4 regions of the Dorea amylophila genome follow, and region 1 is predicted to be linked to each of the others. Evidence: a T-box and tRNA genes for the amino acid it is inferred to sense, from the RefSeq annotation. Region 1 holds a T-box; the other regions hold tRNA genes.
What was found. A T-box is a leader RNA that pairs with one kind of tRNA and senses whether it is charged. The one in region 1 lies ahead of leuS (leucine--tRNA ligase), so its partner is inferred to be a tRNA-Leu.
Positions count from the first base shown of each region.

Region 2: it has a tRNA-Leu gene. The T-box ahead of leuS (leucine--tRNA ligase) is inferred to sense a tRNA for this amino acid. The anticodon was not compared.
Region 3: it has a tRNA-Leu gene. The T-box ahead of leuS (leucine--tRNA ligase) is inferred to sense a tRNA for this amino acid. The anticodon was not compared.
Region 4: it has a tRNA-Leu gene. The T-box ahead of leuS (leucine--tRNA ligase) is inferred to sense a tRNA for this amino acid. The anticodon was not compared.

Region 1 covers NZ_JAOQJW010000002.1:75,458-81,080, reverse strand. The annotation lists gene OCV72_RS01535 (LOG family protein) at 1-65, opposite strand, end outside; gene leuS (leucine--tRNA ligase) at 195-2,624, opposite strand; T-box leader at 2,715-2,956, opposite strand; gene OCV72_RS01525 (hypothetical protein) at 3,222-3,644, shown strand; gene OCV72_RS16530 (CapA family protein) at 4,297-5,040, shown strand; gene OCV72_RS01515 (AEC family transporter) at 5,138-5,623, opposite strand, start outside.
Region 2 covers NZ_JAOQJW010000001.1:226,014-231,636, forward strand. The annotation lists gene OCV72_RS01130 (alpha-amylase family glycosyl hydrolase) at 1-1,432, shown strand, start outside; gene OCV72_RS01135 (DUF5662 family protein) at 1,392-1,937, shown strand; tRNA gene OCV72_RS01140 (tRNA-Leu) at 2,046-2,130, shown strand; tRNA gene OCV72_RS01145 (tRNA-Leu) at 2,177-2,261, shown strand; gene dnaG (DNA primase) at 2,421-4,199, shown strand; gene rpoD (RNA polymerase sigma factor RpoD) at 4,239-5,348, shown strand; gene OCV72_RS01160 (tRNA (adenine(22)-N(1))-methyltransferase) at 5,363-5,623, shown strand, end outside.
Region 3 covers NZ_JAOQJW010000004.1:71,646-77,268, reverse strand. The annotation lists gene OCV72_RS03165 (bifunctional metallophosphatase/5'-nucleotidase) at 1-1,865, shown strand, start outside; gene OCV72_RS03160 (hypothetical protein) at 1,916-2,845, opposite strand; gene OCV72_RS03155 (putative ABC transporter permease) at 3,043-3,849, shown strand; tRNA gene OCV72_RS03150 (tRNA-Leu) at 3,907-3,989, opposite strand; gene OCV72_RS03145 (DUF4317 domain-containing protein) at 4,077-5,195, opposite strand; gene sdaAB (L-serine ammonia-lyase, iron-sulfur-dependent subunit beta) at 5,433-5,623, shown strand, end outside.
Region 4 covers NZ_JAOQJW010000025.1:12,561-18,183, reverse strand. The annotation lists gene OCV72_RS14115 (MBL fold metallo-hydrolase) at 1-207, opposite strand, end outside; gene coaE (dephospho-CoA kinase) at 228-818, opposite strand; gene polA (DNA polymerase I) at 831-3,446, opposite strand; tRNA gene OCV72_RS14100 (tRNA-Leu) at 3,650-3,732, shown strand; gene OCV72_RS14095 (VaFE repeat-containing surface-anchored protein) at 3,891-5,623, opposite strand, start outside.

The DNA.
Region 1 (5,623 bases):
CGCACTGCTTCTTTTAAAAATGGATCATTTCCTTCATTTGCTCCGAGGTATACTGTAATATTCATTTTATACTTCTCCTTGTAAATCTTCTATTATCTTTCGAATAATGTCTGATGCATATGGATGAAAAGAGGATCACCCGTTCTCTTCCCGGCAACCCTCTTTTCCATTCATTATAATTCTATATAGATTTCTTATTTCATTACAATATTAATGATCTTCTTCGGAACATAGATCTCTTTGATCACATTTCCTGTCAGCTTATCAGCAATTGCTTCTTTACCTGCTGCAAGTGCTTCTTCTTTTGATGCATCTGCTGAGATTTCAATAACTGCTTTTGTCTTTCCGTTGATCTGTACCGGAACTTTGATCTCATCGTCTTTCATGGCGTGCTCATCGTATTTTGGCCATCCGGCTTTGAATACGCTCTCTGTGTGTCCCAGTTCTTCCCACAGTTCTTCCGCAACATGTGGCGCGAATGGAGACAGGAGTACTGCCATTGTAGACAATGTCTCTTTATCGATTCCGCCCTCTTTCTTGGCAATCTCGATCAGTTTGTTATTGTGTTCCATGAATGCTGAGATTACCGTATTCAGGCTGAAGCTTTCCAGACGTGTTGTTACATCGTATATCAGTTTATGACGCTCTTTGATCATCTCTTTTGTAGCTGTAATGTCTGCATCTTTGCTGTCCATAACAAGGTTCCATACACGTTTCAGGAAACGGTTTACTCCGTCGATTCCTCTGTCATCCCACTCAGCATCTAACTCCGGTGGTCCAACGAAGAGTTCATACATTCTTAAAGAGTCACATCCATAGTCTCTTACCAGATCGTCCGGTGATACGACATTTCCTTTTGACTTACTCATCTTGATACCATTCTTACCAGTGATCATTCCCTGATTGAACAGTTTGTGGAATGGCTCATCAAAATCTACTACCCCGATATCATATAAGAACTTGGTGTAGAAACGTGAGTACAGAAGGTGAAGAACTGCATGTTCTACTCCTCCGATATACATATCTACAGGAAGCATCTCATCTGCTTTTTCTCTTGATACCAGTTCTTTATCATTGTGGTTATCTACGTAACGCAGGAAGTACCATGAAGATCCTGCCCACTGCGGCATTGTGTTTGTCTCTCTCTTCGCATCAGCTCCACACTGAGGGCATTTGCAGTTTACCCACTCATCAATTGCAGCAAGCGGGGATTCTCCAGTTCCTGTAGGTTCGTAAGATTCTACTTCCGGCAGACGGAGTGGAAGTTCTTCTTCCGGCACCGGTACATTTCCACATTTCGGACAATGTACGATCGGGATTGGCTCTCCCCAGTATCTCTGACGTGAGAATACCCAGTCACGCAGTTTGAAGTTCACTGTTGCGCGTCCGATTCCACGCTCTTCGATCATATGCGGAGCTTCTTTCTTCAGTACAGAAGATTCCTGTCCATTCCATTCTCCGGAATTGATCATTGTTCCAACAGCGTCTGTGTAAGCCTCTGTCATATTCTCAATCTCTTTTCCGTCTTTTGCAATTACCTGGATGATCGGAATATTGAACTTTGTAGCAAATTCAAAGTCACGGTCATCATGAGCCGGTACACACATAATTGCTCCTGTACCATAGTCAGCAAGTACATAATCAGACAGCCAGATTGGAACTTTCGCCCCGTTGATTGGATTGATTGCATAGCTACCTGTGAATACACCTGTCTTTTCCTTATCCTGCATACGATCTACATTCGACTTCATAGAAGCATCATAAATGTACTGTTCTACTGCTTCTCTTGTCTCGTCATTTGCAAGGCTCTTAGCCAGTTCATGCTCCGGTGCCAGAACCATAAATGTTGCTCCGTATAAAGTATCCGGTCTTGTTGTGTAAACAGTAATCTTCTCGTCTCTTCCTTCTACAGGGAAATCAACCTCTGCTCCGTAAGACTTTCCGATCCAGTCAGCCTGCATCTTCTTAACCTTCTCCGGCCAGTCCAGCTTATCCAGATCATTCAACAGTCTGTCTGCGTATTTTGTAATCTTTAACATCCACTGACGAAGGTTCTTCTTTGTAACCTCAGCACCGCAACGTTCACATTTTCCGCCAACCACTTCTTCGTTAGCAAGTCCCGTCTTACATGAAGGGCACCAGTTGATTGGGAATTCTTTCTCGTATGCAAGTCCTTCTTTGAACATCTTAACGAAGATCCACTGTGTCCATTTGTAGAAGTTCGGATCTGTTGTATTTACTTCTCTGTCCCAGTCGTAGAGAGCTGCGATCTCATTGATCTGACGTTTGATATTCTTAATATTGGCAGCTGTTGAGATCTCCGGGTGAACGCCCATCTTAATTGCGTAGTTCTCAGCCGGAAGTCCGAATGCATCCCATCCCATTGGATGAATGATGTAATAACCCTGCTGTAATTTATAGCGGCTCCATACATCAGAGATTACATATCCTCTCCAGTGACCTACATGAAGTCCATTTCCTGATGGATACGGGAACATATCCAGACAGTAATATTTTTCTTTCTTATTTCCATCTTCATCAAACTGGACGTTTACCGGGTTTTCTTCCCATTTTTCACGCCACTTTTTTTCAATTGCCTTATGATTATAAGGGATCTTTGACATTTTTTTGTCCTCCTGTTTTTATATGGTAACTGATTTTATTACAAGAATACACATCCTATAATAAAAATAAAAAAGCCTGTTCATCTCATTATAAGAGACGAAAAAGGCTTATATTCCGTGGTACCACTCTTCTTCACCCGACATTACCTGCCAGATGCACTCATTTTTCTTCTATAACGGGAAGCACCCGCTTCTGCCTATGTGATCTTCAGTAAATCCGTTCAGCAAAAGGACTCTGAGGTGAGTTGGGAGTCTTCGTCTGCTGTCTCGCACCAACCGACAGTTCTCTTATCAGACACCGGACCCTTAATACTCCTCTTCTGCGTCTTTTCAATATTCTTCATTATTATATGAAGAATGTTAAAATAAGTCAAGACCTGTCTTCAAGAAAGTACAGAAATACCTCGCAGATTCCTCATATTTTTCATCACATGCTTTCAATTATTTTCCTGTCGCAAAGTTAACATTTTAGCCAAAAAAATTGTCAGAAAATTCATTTTTTTAGTTGTTCTCACCAGTTTCTTAGTGTATAATAAGGATAAGTAATTACTACTGATACAGATCAGTAAATATGATACATAAAGGAGAGTGTTTACCATGGTTTATTTATTAGCAGGTCCGAAAGGAACAGGAAAAACACAGCAGATGATCGAGCAGGCCAATGAGGCTGCGAAAAAATGCAATGGAAATGTTGTATTTATCAAAAAAACACACCGCGATACAGCAAGTGTAACATTTGATATCCGCACAATTTGTATGGATGATTTCCCGGCAATCACAAACATTGACGAATATATCGGATTTTTATATGGTATGTACAGTTCTAATCACGATATCGAGTATGTATTTATCGATGGTATCTTAAAACACGCTGATATCTCACTGGATAATATTCCGGCATTTATTGACCGCCTGAAACAGGTTTCCAAAGAATGTGAAGTTGAATTCTATGTCAGCATCAGTGCAAACAAAGAGGAACTTGCTGACGTAAATACAGAAGGATGCAAATATCTGAACTAATCTTTCTTATTGAGACAGAATGATCCGACAGTCCATTTTACAAATGGACTGTCGTTTTATGTCACAATAAGATATAAAAAACAAAAAGGCAGGTCTGACAATCCTGCCATGTACAGGAGAGAAAACGTATGAGCGGAATTAAAGATGCAAAAAAGAAAAGGGCACGCAGAAGGCGCAAGAGACAGATTCAGCGTATCCTGCTGATTATTGCCATGATACTGATCCTGATCGGATTCCTATTCCTGATCCGGGCCGCAGTCCATGCTGTTGTAAACAAATTCACCGGTCCTACTGTCACAACCTCAGCAGACAAAACTGCCGGTTCCCCAAAAAACAAAAAAACGACTGCAAAAAAAAGCAGCAAAAAAAAGAAATCTTCAAAAAAGAACACTCAAAAAAAGAAGTCTTCCGAAAAAAAGTCTTCTGAAAAAGACACCGTAGAATTAAAAACGGTAACACTCAGTAAAAAGGGAAAGAACAATACGGACAAGCTTTCTCTTATCATCAGCTCAACCGGAGACTGTACGCTTGGAACCGATGAAAGTTTCAACTATTCTGCCAGCCTGAATGCGTACTATGAATCACATGGTGCTGATTATTTCTTCCAGCATGTCAGATCCATTTTTAAAAAAGACGACCTTCCATTGTTAATATGGAAGGAACCCTCACTGACGAGACAGCCCGTGAGGCAAAAACCTTTGCTTTTAAAGCTCCTGCCGAATATGCTTCCATCCTTTCCGGAAGTTCTATTGAAGCAGCCAATCTCGCCAACAACCACAGTCATGATTATGGCGAGAAGAGTTATACCGACACGATTTCCGCACTGGAGGATGCCGGAATTGCTTCCTTCGGTTATAACCGTATCAAGATTTTAAAGATAAAAGGTATAAAAGTCGGTGTCACCGGAATCTATGAACTTGCAGACCATCAAAAACGTGCATCTCAGGTGAAGCAAAATATCAAAGCCCTGAAAAAAGCCGGTGCACAGGTCATCATCGTGAATTTCCACTGGGGAATCGAAAAGCAGTATACACCGGATGAAAACCAGAAGGCTCTCGCACATCTTGCTGTCGATAAAGGTGCGGATCTTGTGATCGGGCACCACCCACATGTACTTGAAGGTATTGAAGAATATAATGGAAAATACATCTGCTATAGTCTTGGTAATTTCTGTTTTGGCGGCAATTCAACACCAAGTGATACGGACAGCATGATCGTGCAGCAGACATTTACTTTTAATAAAAAAGGAAAATTAACGAAAAGCAGTAAATTAAACATTATCCCTTGTTCTATCTCTTCTTCCAGTGGCTATAACGACTACTGCCCTGTTCCTCTTACCGGAGACGCAAAGCAGCGTGTACTGGACAAGATCTCGCAGTATAGTGAAGGATTATAAGATTATAATATCGACAGATTATCGATATAAAAAGCTTCGCAGGAATATGCATTGCACATACTTGCGAAGCTTTTTTTCTGTCTTATTTTATTTTTTATTATCCAATCAACATCTCATAAATCAGGACCATCAAAGGCATCGTAATGATACAGCATATTACTGACATTACATTGATCACACTGGCGTATCTAGAATCTTTTTCATAAATCTGTGCAAGCTGTGTGACCATTGCTGCTGCCGGGGCTGCAGTTGCGATCAGTACGATCATCAGAATATACTCCGCATCCGGATGTAACCCGGTCCGCTCCAGTCCCGCAAAAACAATTGCCGCAATTAACGGGAACAGGATCAGCCGAATCATACAGATCAGATACGGACGCTTCTGCCGGAACACCCACCTTAGATCTACATCACCGATCACCATTCCGATCACCATCATGCTAGCCGGACTGATCATATCGCCAAACCCGCTGACACAGCTGTCGATCACTGCCGGAAGACGGATCTCCAGCGCAAAAAGTGCAATTCCTATTATCATTGCGATTACATTCGGATTACACAGAATCTTACGGATATTCAGGTT
Region 2 (5,623 bases), on a different contig from region 1:
GCTGCAGATGAGTGATTATGACTGGGAAGGAGATCATACATTACAGATACCTTATCATCAGGTAATAGCGTACAGTCTGCATATCCGCGGATTTACAAGACATCCATCATCAAAAGTAAAGGCGAAAGGAACTTTTCAGGGAGTAATTGAAAAGCTGGAATATCTGAAAGATCTTGGGATCAACCAGATTCATTGTATGCCGGTATATGAATTTGAAGAATGCCAGATATATAGAAATTACTGGGGATACGGTGCGGGAAGCTATTTTGCACCCAAAAGCGCATATTCTGCAGATGGAGACGGCGCCAGAGGACTGAAAGATATGGTGAAGGCATGTCATCGGTCCGGAATAGAGGTCGTTCTGGAGATGCCATTCTGCACGGCTGCAGATAAGATGATGATGTTAGAATGTCTGAGGTATTATGTTATGGAATACCATATAGATGGATTTATATTAAATCCGTTTGTGATTTCGACGGAGAGTGTGCATGCAGATCCGTTTTTGAAAAACACCAAGATTATGGAACACGAGTTGGGATTCCAGACAGTCATGCGAAGATTTCTGAAAGGTGACGAAGGGATGATCCATGACGTGATCTACTGGCTGAAACACCATTCAAAAGAGCAGGGAATCTTTAACTACATTACTGATCAGAACGGATTTACCCTGAATGATCTGGTGTCTTACGATGCGAAACACAATGAGGAGAATGGTGAACATAATCAGGATGGACCGGATTATAATTATAGCTGGAACTGCGGGGCGGAAGGACCGAGCAGGAAAAAGGCAGTAATGGAACTGCGGAATCATCAGATATTTAATGCATTTTTCCTGCTCTTTCTGGCACAGGGAACTCCGTGTATGCTTGCAGGAGATGAGTTTGGAAATTCTCAGAAAGGTAATAATAATGTATACTGTCAGGATAATCCGATAGGATGGACAGATTGGCGGGGACTGGAAAAGAAGAAAGAACTGCATGATTTTGTAAAAGAACTGATTGCATTCCGTAAATCGCATCCGATTCTCACACCGGAGCGAGAACTGCAGGGGATAGATCTTAGCTGTTGCGGTGTGCCGGATGTATCTTATCACGGGGAAGAGGCGTGGCAGATACCGGGGGAAGTGTCGAGCAGGCAATTGGGCGTATATTATAGTGGAGCACAGACAAAAAGCGAGGACTGTTATGTTGCATATAATATGCATTGGCTGGAACATGTATTTGCACTGCCGGCTTTACCAAAGGGATATGGCTGGTATGTGAAAGCGACGACGGAACGGGGGATGTTAGATGTGCCGGTGCTTTTGAAAGATCAGAGAAAATTAGAGTTAAAAGAGCGGTCGGTTACGGTGCTTACAGCAGAACGGATTGTGGAGGTTGAAACGAAGAGAAATGAAAACATTACAACACTTACAGACGATCAATCATCATAAATATCTTGTTATGAAGGAATGCTTTAAAGTAGGACTTTACAGACAGGGACTTCTTCATGACCTGTCCAAATATTCACCGACAGAATTTTTAGTTGGATGCAGGTATTACCAGGGAAATAGAAGTCCGAATAATGCTGAACGGGAGGCAACGGGTTATTCTAAGGCATGGTTACATCATAAAGGACGTAACAAACATCATTATGAATATTGGATCGATTATAGTGTAGATCCGGGGGAAGGTATCATAGGCCTTAAGATGCCGCTTCAATATGTTGTGGAGATGTTCATGGATCGTATTGCGGCATCTAAGACATATCAGGGGGACGCATACAGAGACAGTCATCCATTGGAGTATTATGAGAAGGGAGCCGGGCGGCTTGGAAAAATGATCCATCCGGATACAGCAGGCCTTCTGCACGAATTGTTGAAAATGCTGGCAGAAGAGGGAGAGGAAAAAACTTTCCGCTATATTAAGAGAGTCCTTTTGAAACAGAAGAAATATTAACAGTTTATGCAATAGTTCAAAAAAATAAAAAAATTCAAAAAAACTGTTGACACAATAACAATTTCGATGTATTATATATCTTGTCTTCGCGAGAGAGCAAAGATGAATGCGGAAGTGTCGGAACTGGCAGACGAGCAAGACTAAGGATCTTGTAAGCATTGCGCTTGTGTGGGTTCAAGTCCCATCTTCCGCAGTTATTTTTTGAGAGTAACGAAGACTGAAAATTATATAGTGAATATGCGGAAGTGTCGGAACTGGCAGACGAGCAAGACTAAGGATCTTGTAAGCATTGCGCTTGTGTGGGTTCAAGTCCCATCTTCCGCATTCATCTAAAAGATGGAAACCCTTGATTTGTTTTGGGTTTCTTATTTTTTTGTATACTAATAATTTTTTCTGATTAACGATAAGGAATTTTAATAAAAAAGAGAAAAATTAAAGGAAATCAAAAAGTTTTGTCGAATAATAATAATGAGGAGATTCAAAATGTATTATTCTGATGAGATTATCGAAGAAGTAAGATCAAGAAATGATATTGTAGATGTAATATCTACTTATGTAAAACTGCAGAAAAAAGGCAGCTCATATTTTGGCCTGTGTCCGTTTCACAATGAAAAGTCTCCGTCTTTTTCTGTCAGCAGGCAGAAGCAGATGTATTATTGTTTTGGATGCGGTGCCGGAGGAAATGTATTTACATTTTTGATGGAGTATGAGAATTATACATTTGTTGAGGCGCTGAAATATCTGGCAGACAGAGCAGGGGTAGAACTTCCGGAGGAAGAATACTCGAAAGAGGCTAAAGAACGTGCGGATACAAGGGCAATTCTTTTGGAAATCAACAAAGCTGCAGCGCAATATTATTACGTGCAGCTTAAGAGCAGTCAAGGAGCCGTAGGACTTGGATATTTTAAGAAAAGACAGCTCAGTGACGAGACGATCAAGGCATTTGGTCTGGGTTATTCGAATAAGTACAGTGATGATCTGTACCGTTACTTGAAGTCGAAAGGATATAAGGATGACATGATTGCCAAAGCAGGACTGATCAGTATTGATGAAAAGAATGGTGTGTATGATAAGTTCTGGAACCGTGTGATGTTTCCGATTATGGATGTCAATAGCAGGGTAATCGGATTTGGTGGTCGTGTGATGGGAGATGCAAAACCAAAATATCTGAATTCACCGGAAACAATGGTTTTTGATAAGAGCCGGAATTTGTATGGATTGAACAGGGCAAGACGTACCAAGAAGCCATATTTCCTTTTGTGTGAAGGATATATGGATGTGATTTCACTTCACCAGGCAGGGTTCACCAATGCTGTTGCGTCATTGGGAACTGCGCTGACACCGGGACATGCTGCACTGATCCGCAGATATGTACAGGAAGTGTATCTGACTTATGACAGTGACGGAGCCGGTACAAGGGCAGCATTAAGAGCCATGCCGATTTTACGAGATGCAGGGATTACTGCTAAGATCATAAGGATGGAACCGTATAAAGATCCGGATGAATTTATTAAGAATTTGGGAGCAGAGAAATTCGAAGAACGGATTGCAAGTGCGAGAAATGTATTTATGTACAGTCTGGAAGTGCTGGAGAAGGAGTATGATATGAATTCGCCAGAAGGAAAGACGGAGTTTATGAAAGAAACGGCGAGAAGGCTGACACAGTTTGAAGAAGAGATTGAACGCAATAACTACATAGAAGCAGTGGCGAAAGCCTATCATGTCGGATTTGAAGATCTCAGGAAACTGGTTGGAAAGATGGCGGTACAGGCAGGACTTGCAAAACCGGTTGAAAGACCCAGGGAGATACAGAATAACAGGAAGAATAAAAAAGAAGATGGAATTCTGGTGTCTCAGAAAATACTGCTCACATGGCTGATTGAAAGTGAAGATATCTTTCGACAGATTGAAAAGTATATTACACCGGAAGATTTTTCGGAAGGGCTTTTCCGGCAAGTGGCAGAACTTTTGTATGAACAATATGAAAAGCATGAGGTTAATCCGGCTCAGATCATGAATCACTTTACAGATGAAGAGGAACATCGGCAAGTGGCAGGTCTGTTCCATACGAAGATCAAAGAACTGACAACTGTGAAAGAACAGGAAAAGGCATTGCAGGAGACAATTCTACGGGTCAAAGATCACAGTATTGAAGAAGCGACGAAGAATCTGGATCCTACAGACATTCAGGGACTGCAGCGCCTGATGAATGAAAAAAGAAAAATGCAGGATCTGCGGACACTGCATATTTCCATTAATTAAGGATAAAATATAAACAAGCAATGAGAGGATGGACACTACATGGACGAAAATATCGTAAAATTCCAGGAAAAGTTAAGAGAACTTGTATCACTTGGAAAGAAGAAAAAAGGAATCCTGGAGATTCAGGAAATCAATGATTTTTTCTCTGATATGGAACTTGATTCTGATCAGATGGAAAAAGTATTCGATTACCTGGAAGCAAATAATGTTGATGTGCTCAGAATCAGTAATGATGACGATGATATACCGGATGATATTGTGATGTCAGACGAAGATGATATTGATGTGGAGAAAATCGACCTTTCGGTGCCGGATGGAATCAGCATTGAAGATCCGGTCCGTATGTACCTGAAAGAGATTGGTAAAGTACCGCTTCTGTCGGCAGATGAAGAAGTAGAACTTGCCAAGAGAATGGCAGAGGGCGATGAAGAAGCAAAGAAAAGACTGGCAGAAGCGAATTTGCGTCTGGTTGTAAGTATTGCAAAGCGTTATGTTGGACGTGGTATGTTATTCCTGGATCTGATTCAGGAGGGAAACCTGGGTCTGATTAAAGCAGTAGAAAAATTTGATTATCACAAAGGTTTTAAATTCAGTACTTATGCTACGTGGTGGATCAGACAGGCCATTACGAGAGCAATCGCAGATCAGGCAAGAACAATCCGTATTCCGGTTCATATGGTAGAGACGATCAATAAATTGATTCGTGTATCCAGACAGTTGTTGCAGGAATTAGGACGTGAACCTACGCCGGAAGAGATTGCGGCAGAATTAGATATGCCGGTAGAAAGAGTAAGAGAGATTTTAAAAATTTCACAGGAACCGGTATCATTGGAGACTCCGATCGGTGAAGAAGAAGACAGTCATCTCGGAGACTTTATTCAGGATGATAACGTGCCGGTACCGGCAGAAGCGGCAGCTCAGACACTTTTGAAAGAGCAGTTGGATGAAGTTCTAGATACTCTGACTGAGAGGGAACAGAAAGTATTGAGATTAAGATTCGGTATGAACGATGGACGTGCACGTACACTGGAGGAAGTAGGAAAAGAATTCGATGTTACCCGTGAACGTATCCGTCAGATTGAGGCAAAAGCACTTCGCAAGCTGCGTCATCCAAGCCGGAGCAGAAAATTAAGAGATTATTTAGATTAAGAAAAGAGGCGCCTATGGAACTATCAAAGAGACTGCAGGCAGTTGCAGATCTGGTGACAGAGGGCGCTTCTGTTGCAGATATCGGTACAGATCACGGCTATATTCCTATTTACCTGATAGAACATCATATAGCGGAGAAAGTGATCGCACTGGATATCAACAGAGGTCCCTTGGAGAGAGCCAGAATGCATATAGTCGGCCATGGACTGAAAGAAAAGATAGAAACCAGACTTTCGGACGGATTGGAAAAAGTCCTTCCGGGAGAAGTGGATACG
Region 3 (5,623 bases), on a different contig from region 1:
CAGATGGGGGAAAACATCTGGATGTATTATTTACGCATGACACACATTCGCATCTGAACAGCTATTCTACGATCGTAAATGGGAAACAAAAAGAGGTCGGAGGCTTTGCAAGGATCAAAACATTGATCGATGAAAAGAAGAAAGAAAATCCGGATACACTTATCCTGGACGGAGGAGATTTTTCCATGGGAACCCTGATCCAGACAGTGTACACAACAGAAGCGGCAGAACTTAGGATGCTTGGATATCTGGGCTGTGATGTTACGACATTTGGCAATCATGAATTTGATTACCGTTCCGGCGGACTTGCAGATATGCTGAAGACTGCAAAGAATTCAGGGGAGACAGTTCCGAAACTTGTAGTGTGTAATGTAGACTGGGATGCCATGGAAAAAGAGGGATTAAGCAAAGGGCAGAAACAGATAGAATCCGCATTTGAGACATATGGAGTAAAGGATTATGTGGTTATTCAAAAAGGCGGTGTAAAGATAGCGGTTCTTGGGGTATTCGGGAAAGATGCATTAGAATGTGCACCTACCTGTGAACTTGAGTTTAAGGATCCTGTGGAATCAGCAAAAAATACAGTAGAAGAGATTAAGAAAAAAGAAGATGTCGATATGATCGCATGCGTTTCACACAGTGGGACATGGGAAGATGAGAAAGTATCAGAAGACGAGACTCTGGCGAAAGAAGTACCGGATATTGATCTGATCATCAGCGGGCATACACATACGCAATTAGACCAGCCAATCAGACATGGGAATACTTATATCGTATCCTGTGGGGAATACGGTAGAAATCTTGGAAGCATTTCCATGACCCAGAAGAAAGATAAACGCTGGAAAATGAATACTTATAAATTGATTCCAGTAACAAAGAATGTAAAATCTGATCAGGCAGCCCAAAAGCAGATTGATAAATTTATGGATACTGTTGATACCAATTATCTGGTAAATTTCGGTTATACAAAAGATCAGGTGCTTGCAGAAAATGATATTAAGTTCAACAGCCTTGGGGAAATGGAAACAAAGCATGAAGAACTGAATCTGGGAGACATTATATCTGACGCCTATGTGTATGCGGTGGAAAATTCCGAAGGATATGATGGCAGGCCGGTAGATGTGGCGGTTGTGCCAAGTGGAACGGTGCGTGACACATACACAAAAGGTGATATTACGGTAGAAAAGGTTTATAATTCTTTCTCGCTGGGGATCGGTAAAGACGGTCTTGCCGGTTATCCACTGATCACTGCATATTTAACCGGAAAAGAATTAAAGCTGGTAGCAGAAGTAGATGCGTCTGTTTCTGATTATATGACGACTGCAAGATTATATTGCAGTGGAATGAACTTTACTTATAATCCGCACCGCATGATTCTGAATAAAGTAACAGACTGCTATCTGACCAAAGACGGGAAGAGAGAAGAGATACAGGATGATAAATTATACAAGGTTGTGACAGATCTGTATACAGGACAGATGTTGGGCTCTGTCACGGATGTATCATATGGATTATTAAAGATTGAACCGAAGGATAAGAATGGTAAGCTGCTAAAGAATCTGGAAGATGAGGCAATTACAGACGGTAAGACAGAATTAAAGGCATGGGTGGCAATTGCAAGATATATGCAGTCGTTTGAAGACACAGACGGAGACGGAATAGCAAATGTTTCTGATTACTATAGTACGACACACGGGCGGAAAGTAGTGGAAGACAGCAGGAATATTGCAGATCTGTTAAAACATCCGAATAAATTTGCCGGAATGATCGTGGGAATCTGTGCGGGACTTCTTTTTCTGATTATAGTGATTATCTGGCTGATACGAAAGTTGATCAGAAAAATCCGTGTTAAAAAGAAAAAATAAAAGAAATGAAAAAACACCGGGCATTCAATTCTGCCTCGGTGTTTTTTTGACTATTTTATAATAAATTTCCGGATTATACAGCTTACAACTCCTGCGGCACAGATTGGAAGTAATGTATTCTTTAAACTTCCGTAAACAGTCAATGCACTCTGGATTCCCTGGAGTGCGGCAGGAATCTGCGGAATGAGACTTGCAAACACAGCAGACAGATAAGAGCCGGTTGCGATAATGATAAAGGATGTAAGCCCCCGGCCGTTATCGATGGTATTTCCATCACGGCCCTGCTTCCTGCTTCCGCCGAGAACACAGAAAAAGATAATAATCTCATAAAGCAATAATACTCCGGCAACCGCAAGATAGGCGATCAGTTCCTGATCTGCAGCTGTCAGACGGGAAATAATGTTACCAAAAGGACCTATATTTGTCAGGAAATGCAGTCCCAAAAGATAAATGATCCATGCGATCAATAGCAGCGTTCCCATTCTTAACAGAAAATTGATAAATTTGAATAAGATTTTTCCTCCCGTTTTTGCGGTTTTTGCAACCGGTTTTGCGACATTTGGAATTTTAACCCCACGTTTTTTTCGGCGGTTTTTCTCTTTTTTACGACCATTGCGGGAATCATCATAATCATCATCCATGGCAATGTCATCATCATAAAGCTCATCATCTAACTCATCAAGGAAATCCTCATCATAATAGCTGGTATCAAAGAAATTATCTTTTCCTTTTTGATTCCTGCTTTTTCTGGAAGTTTTCCTGTTTTTATCCTTTAATTTTTTTGTTAATCTGTCATAATCATTTTTTCTGATATAATCGGTATGATCAATATCGGATAATCCGGATAATACATCACGGTAATCATCATCATCGTCATCATCGATAGAGATGTCTGGAAGATCACCTTCGTAGATCACTTCGAAATCATCGTCAAAAACATCAGAAGCAGTTGGTGTTTTTTTCTTGTTATTTAAACTCATTGTTAATCCCTCCTATTTATACCCATCTTCTATTTTATAATGTTTGAAAAAAACTCTCAAGAGTGGTCACAGAATATTCACGAAGTTGTAAGAAAAAATTTAGATTTGTATTATATGAAATAAAAGCTTAACAGATCTGAAAAAGAAGTTTGTTGAGAAATAAAGTGGAATCACGTATAATAAAATTTATTAATATAATGACAAAGAAGGAGAGAGGATATTTGACAGAGTTATATTATTTCGCATTATCATTTTTTGTATATGGATTCCTGGGATGGTGCACGGAGGTCGCATATGCAGCAGCAAAACAGGGCAAGTTTGTAAACCGTGGATTTTTGAATGGACCGATCTGTCCGGTATATGGAATAGGGGTTGGTGTTGTAGTACAGTTTCTGACGCCGGTTGAGAATAACCTGGTGTTGCTGTATATCAGTTCTACCATACTTGTGACTGTGATCGAAGGGATTACCGGATTTTTGCTGGAGAAGATCTTTCATAATAAATGGTGGGATTATTCGGAACAGCCATTGAATATTGGTGGATATGTATGTGTGTTGTTTTCGCTGATCTGGGGAGTGTTCTGCGTCCTGATCGTGAAGATTATCCATCCGCTGATTTACAAAGTGCTGACGATGATTCCGCTCGTTCTGGGAATTGTAGTTATGGCGTGTCTGGCGGTCGGACTTCTTGCGGATCTGTATGTAACAGCTTCCGGTATCCTTAAGATGAACCGCAGACTGGAAGCAATGGAGAAGATTGCAGCCGAGCTGAAGGAACTGTCTGATAAGGTCGGCGAGAATATCTATGAGAATGTAATGGAAGGTATGGAATTCAGGGAGGAGAAGAAAGCTCGTATAGAGGAATTAAAAGAGAAATACGAAGAGATGGCAGAGAACCGTACAAAAGTTGGTGAGCGTCTCGTGAAGGCATTCCCGAAGATGCAGGTCGGGCAGCATAAGGAGATATTTGAGGAACTGCGGGAGCGCATAAAAAGAAGTAAATAAAATCATAATTCAGAAAAAATAAAAAACCTTGAAGAACAAATCTTCAAGGTTTTTTCATGCGGAAAAAGGGACTTGAACCCTCACAGGATTGCTCCCACTAGAACCTGAATCTAGCGCGTCTGCCATTCCGCCATTTCCGCTTGACAAAAAGTATCTTATCATAGTCTGACGGAAAATGCAAACATTTTTTGTGAAAAATTGAAATTTTTTTAATTTTTTCTTCAAATCTAATGGATTTCGATTCCGTTTACTTCCAGATGATCATCGATTGCAATTACCAGACAGCGGCGTCCATCGATATCACGCGTCTCTACCAGATCGGCTCGTTCCGGATTAACCTTAACTACCACATCCGGTGTCTCAATCTGGAAAGTCTTAGCACTGGCGATGTTGGATGCGAGCAGGGTTCCGTGTATGCCGACTGTCTCATCGAATTCATCATCGAATGATTCCAGCTTCTCTTCGGCAACTCCGCTGCGTGTCAGGAGCTTTCTGACATCAGTTTTGGATAATTCCAGCGGTTCCGGTTCTTCCTTGGACTGTTCGATCATTTCATTTAAATTATCATGGATGTTACGGACCACTTCGTAGTCACTGTCTTCGCCCAGGGTATCACTTACGATTGCCTGGAAGGTTGTCTTCTGATCACCGGCAGTCAGTGGAGTAGTGCTTCCAAGGACGTGTTCTACGAAATATGGCTGTAATTCTTCTGGTTTCTTTGTGTAATAAAGGACATTATGTAAGTCCGTTGCACGATCCTGGAATGCAGGGAATAAAAATCCTTTGACCGGAGCTTCTACGAACCAGTCGCGGATACGGTCTTCAATGTTATTTGTCTGTGCATTGTAAGTAAGTCCGGCTTTCGTAAGATTGACCGGACAGATGCTGCAGAGGATGTGCTCATATACGGTATCGGAGGCGTCCTCCATCTCCAGACCATCTTTGGTCTTACCGGGAACATCGTATACGGCATGGATCAGGATGATGTAGTAGTTTTCGCCGTATTCATAACTTTCCACGACCTTATCATAGAATTCCTCCAGAAGAAGGTCATCCTGAAGTTTACTGTCCTTTAATCTCATAAGAAATTCCTGTGTGCCGCCATTCAATTCCTGGTCGAGCGGGAATTCCATATTGATGAGGTTCTTTCCAATTGTTCCGGAAAGGGTGTGTTTGAAGATGTCAAAATATTTGAAAGCCTCTTCTTCGGGTAAAGATAAGAAGGCTTTTTTCATTTCCATTTTTTTCTCTTTTTCGTGATCCACATAACATCCGCAGATGCGTGTGATGGCACAGTTTTCAGGAGAAAACTGTCTGCGGATCTCTAGAACTTCTTTTTTATTCATGCTATACACTTCCTTATCATAGGCTGGGAGGATACCTTAAAGCTTCTATATCAGATATCCGGTCCTGCGTTATAAAATGTTAGCATATCAGAGAGGAAAAAACAATCTTTGACCATTGTAAAAGATGAGATGGGAACGTATAATAGTAAATAGAATATACCAAAATACGTAACTATCCGATACTTGAAAAAGATGGGGAAGGGGATAGTTATAGTAAAAAAGAAAGGGAAAAAGAATATGGGAAATATATTCGACATTTTAGGACCGGTAATGGTAGGTCCATCCAGCTCGCATACAGCAGGGGCAGTCAGGATCGGTATGGTGGCAAGACAGTTATTCGGCCGTCAGCCGGAGAAGGCGGAGGTTATCTTGCATGGCTCGTTTGCCGCAACAGGAAAGGGACATGGAACGGACAGGGCATTGATTGC
Region 4 (5,623 bases), on a different contig from region 1:
GCTGAACACACCAAGTCCCTGAATATGATCCACATGTTCATGTGTGATCAGGATACCTTCCAGTTCATCGCCTTTTATCTCCAATTTTGCCAACCCTTCTTCTATTCTTTTCTTGCTGATACCGGTATCAACCAGAAGATGAGTCTGATCATCTCCTATATAGATACAGTTTCCACTGCTTCCACTTGCAATACTGCATAATCTCATATTAAATATTATCTGCCTTTCTATAAGTCTTCTATGATCTTATTCAGCTGGATCTTCGTCTCTTCAAACTGTCCGCTGTTGTCGATCACCCGGTCACAGTGACGCATGAACAGATCTTTCGGAAGTTGTGCTTCGAAAATCTGATCCACTTTACAGTCCTCATATCCTCTTGCATATTTCAGACGTTTTCTGCGGATCGAATCTTCCACATACACATACCAAAGTTCATCACAGATCTCCTCATAATGATCCTCGATCAGAAGTGCTCCTTCAATCAGCATCAGATTCGTACTTTTGCGTTCTTCTCTTGCAATCTTCTTCTGAATTTCTTCTTTTACTTTTGGATGTACAATCCCATTCAGTACAGAAAGTTCAACCCTGTCGGCAAAAACAATGTCTGAAAGCTTTGTCCGGTCCAACTCTCCTTTTTCATCCAGAATCCCTTCTCCGAAATGCGCAACAATTTCATCAAAGCATTCTGTCCCTTTTTTCTGCAGTTTCTTTCCTACTTCATCTGCCATACAAATAGTCGCACCATATTTATTATTCAGATATTCCAAAATCTGTGTTTTCCCTGCGCCTACTCCTCCGGTAATTCCTATAATCTTCATCTCTCACACCTCTTATTTTGCTTCGTACCAGTTCGCTCCTGTATGCATGTCTATTTCAAGCGGCACCTTTAATTTGGCCGCATGCTCCATCTCTTCTTTTAAAATCTTTTGAACTGCTTCCAGTTCCGGTTCGTATGCTTCTATCAGAAGTTCATCATGCACCTGTAAGACAAGTCTTGATTTCATCTTCTGTTTTTTCAGTTTCTGATTCACCCGGATCATTGCAATCTTTATGATATCTGCTGCCGCTCCCTGAATCGGAGAATTCATTGCCACCCGCTCTCCGAACGAACGTTGCATAAAATTACTGGAAGAAAGCTCCGGAACCGGACGTCTTCTTCCGAACAGTGTTACCACATACCCTTCTTCTTTTGCATGTGTCACTGCATGATCCAGAAATGTCTTGATTCCCGGATAGGTTGCAAAATAATCATCAATATATTTTGCAGCCTCTTTTCGTGTAATGCTCAGATCCTGACTCAGTCCAAATGAACTGATTCCATACACAATACCGAAATTTACGGCTTTTGCATTCCTTCTCTGCTGCGGAGTCACCTCGTCAAACGGTATATGAAATACCTGTGAGGCTGTAATACGGTGAATGTCACTTTGTTCTTTATATGCCCGGATCAGATGCTCATCTCCGGAACAATGTGCCAATACGCGAAGTTCGATCTGTGAATAATCGGCATCCACGAACCGGTATCCATCTTCCGGAATGAATACTTTACGGATCAGGCGGCCAAGCTCCATCCGCACCGGAATATTCTGAAGATTTGGTTCTGTACTGCTGATTCTTCCGGTTGCCGTGATCGTCTGATTGAATTTTCCATGAATCCTTCCATCATCCTGAATATAATTTGCCAGTCCGTCCGCATATGTGGATTTGAGCTTTGTATACTGTCTATATTCCAAAATCTTTGCAACTACCGGATGTTCCGGCGCCAGTTTTTCAAGAACATCTGCAGCAGTGGAATAACCCGTCTTTGTCTTTCGCCCACCCGGAAGCTTCATATTTTCAAACAATACCACACCCAGCTGTTTTGGCGAATTAATATTAAATGTTTCGCCAGCCTCTTCGTAGATCTCCTTTTCCAGATCACCGATCTTGCCGGCGAGCTGATTGCCATACTGTTTTAATGCCTCTGCCTCAACACGGATACCATTCTGCTCCATATCGAACAATGTAAATACCAGCGGCATCTCAATTTCCCGGAATAAGGTATCCATCTTCGTATCCGCTAATTTCCGGCTCAGGACTTCTACCGATGCATAATTTGTATAAGCTTCATAGCAGGCCTTTATTTCCTGATCTGCCTTTTCATCAACCATCAGGTCCAGATGTTCTCTCGCAACATCTTCCCATGTATAATTATTCTTAAGTGGATTCAGCAGATATGCAGCCACACTCACATCAAAACAATTTTCCGGTTTCCGGATCTTAATCTGATTCATTGATTCTTTCAGATGAAACATCGAAAATGTATCTGTCGTTTCTGCCACATCTGCAAGCTTTTCCAAAAGCCATTCTCCTGATATATCATTCCCGGTTTTTATACAAAAGCCTGCTTCATTTGAGAAGCACAGACCGATACCTCCGAGTCCGGCCTGATCTGCAAATAACGGCAATACATTTTCCATATCTTTAAAAAGTACTGCTCCTGTCGTCTGTGCCTTTTCAGCCTTTGCAAAAATCTCTTCTGCCTCTCTTTTTGAAGTGATAATCCTGAAACCATCCTCGATCTTATTTGCCGGTGCCGCAACATCGAATCTGGAAAGAAGATTTTTAAACTCTAGTTTCTGAAAGAAGACATATGCTTCCTCCGTGTATATGTTACCCAGTTTTGCTTCTGAAAGTTCATATGAAAACTCAGCATTCACATTGATTGTTGCAAGTTCTTTGCTGAGCACCGCAAGATCCCAGTATTCATTTAATGATTTAGACGCTCTCGGCGGCTTCAGTTCTTCCACATGATCGTGCGCCGTTTCTATCGAGTGATACTGTGTAATGATCTTTGTCGCAGTCTTTTCCCCGATACCAGGAACTCCCGGAATATTATCTGCCGTGTCGCCCATTAACGCTTTCAGATCGATGAATTCTTCCGGTGTCACCTGATAGCGTTCAAAAACATCTTTGGCATAGTAATCTTCTATCTCCGTTCTGCCCTGCTTTGTCTTCGGAATTCGAATCTTTACATGCTCAGTCGCCAGCTGCAACAGATCACGGTCTCCGGAAATAACCACAACTTCCATATCCTTGCGCTCACAACGCTTGGAAAGTGTACCGATCAGGTCATCGGCCTCCAGACCCGCACATTCGATCGTCTTCACTCCCATTGCCTGAAGCACTTCTTTGATCACAGGAACCTGCTGCCTTAGTTCATCAGCCATCGGCTTTCTGGTGCCTTTATATTCTGCATACATTTTATGTCTGAAAGTCGGAGCATGGACATCAAATGCCACCGTCAGATAGTCTGGTTTTTCTTCTTCCAGAAGTTTAAACATAATCGTCAAAAATCCATATATTGCATTTGTATGAAGGCCTTCTGCATTCGTCAGATCCGGCAGCCCGTAAAAGGCACGGTTCAAAATACTGTGGCCATCTATCAGAACAATTTTACTGCTCATTATATCTCTCCACCTAAATAGTTCATTTTCTTATAAAATCACTATCTTACTATACACCAATTTGCTTCTTTTTAAAAGGCTAATTTTTACTCCTACTTATTCTTCCCTTATCTGTCACATTCACCTTTTCTTTTTTTTAAAAAAAGATTGACAGACGATACATTTATAGTTATAATTTATTTTGTTGTGTGAACAACACATATGCGGATATGGCGGAATGGCAGACGCACAAGACTCAAAATCTTGCGGAGGTGACTTCGTGTGGGTTCAAGTCCCACTATCCGCAGTCAAAAAACCCAGTAAAATCAAGGGGTTTAGCGATTAGAGACATTTACTATTTTTACCATTTTTATTACTATGGTTTCGTAAGAAGTAAATGTTTCTTTTTTTATACAAAAAGCACTAACAGAAGATTCTATTTCTTCCGCTAGTGCTTAACTTTCATCAATCCCGTTTTTTTCTATAAATTGCAATTCCGGCCGCAACCGCTGTTCCCAGAGATCCAAGCGTCAACATCCATAAAAATGTATGATTTTCCACTCCTGTCTTCGGTGATTTACGGATGGATGAAGATGGTTTCGGATTGTCTGTGTTGATTTTCGGCGATACTGCAGATTTTTCATTATTCTTATATATAATTGTCTGATCCGCATTATCTATATTCGCTTCATCTGCAATCAGATGATCTTCCTCATCATACAGATTCTCAAATACCACAACCGCTTTCCCGCCCAATTCACGTGCATCAAGTTCGAATGTCATTTCGACTGTTCCTGCTGATTTTTCCGGCGTAAATGTTGTTCTGCCTGTGATTTTTCTGTTGTTTTTATCTGTCATTTCTTTCCCGTCCACTTTATCCATCAAAACGCCTTTTAATATGTAAGTTTCGCCAGGCAGCAGATTTTCATAAGACACCTGATCTATGATTGTCTGCTTTTCTCTTGCATCTCCTTCCTGCGTCTTTGACTTTTTATCCATAGCTTTTGTACCAATCTTCGGGAAATAAATACTTTGTTCTTTTGCCTCCGGATCTTTATGTTCTGCGATGCTTTTTCCGTCTATTTTAATCTCTTCATATATGACTGCCGTTTTTCCAGACAGATCAGTTCCGTTGATTTCAAATGCAATTTCAATACTGCCATCTGCCTTTTCCGGAATAAATTCCTGCTGTTTTTCTTCACTCAACCGCTGTTCTGTCTCCTTCTCGACTACCGTTCCATGTAATGTGTAGGTTTCACCAGGCAGTAGATTCCTGTATTCTATCGTATCTGTAAGTTCTACATATTCACCGGCATATGCATGATGTGTCCCTGTATTTTTGTCAGAAGCCGTTGTTCCTGCTGACGGCACATGGATTGTCTGAGCTTCATCTTCCAGATCTGTATGTACTGCATATAATTTTTCACCATAATATAATTTTTCAAATGCGACCAATGTCTTTCCTGCAAGATTACTTCCATCAAACACAAATTCTACTTCCGCTGTTCCGTCTTTTCCTTCTGCAACAAATTCTACACTTTCTGTTATCTTTCTGCCAGACGCACTTCTTGCTGCTTTTCCTGTTTCCTTATCCATTAACATTCCGGTAATCTTGTATTTTTTCCCTTTTTTCAGATTATGATATTCTACCGTATCTATAATCCGCATATCTTTCTCAGCTTTTACCATCTTCATATCTGTTACTTCGTCTTTTACAGAAGTTTTTAATTTGGGAAAATGAATCATCTGATCTTCATCTTCCAGATCCTTATGCACTGCGATCACTGTATTATCCAACATGCATTCTTCAAATATTGTAATACTTTTTCCGGCCAGAGACTTTGCATCAAAGTCAAATTTTACTTCCACGCTGCCTTCGGCTGTCTTCGGCTTAAATCTCTTAGAAGCAGTAATATTTCTGTTTTCGCCATCCAGAATCATTTCCCCTGTTTTCCTGTCCATCAATGTACCCTTCATGACATATTCCTGCCCTTTTTTCAAACCTGTATAAGTGACGGTATCTATGATCGTTACTTTTTCATCTGCATTTGAATAATGTGTTCCGGTTGCTTCATCTTTTGCTGATGTTGCAATTGTAAGATCTGGATTAAGTATTGTCCCAAGATCAACAACATACCGGTCCCTGGAAATACGGAATGTTCCTTTATACAGAACTTTATCTACATTTTCTTCACAGC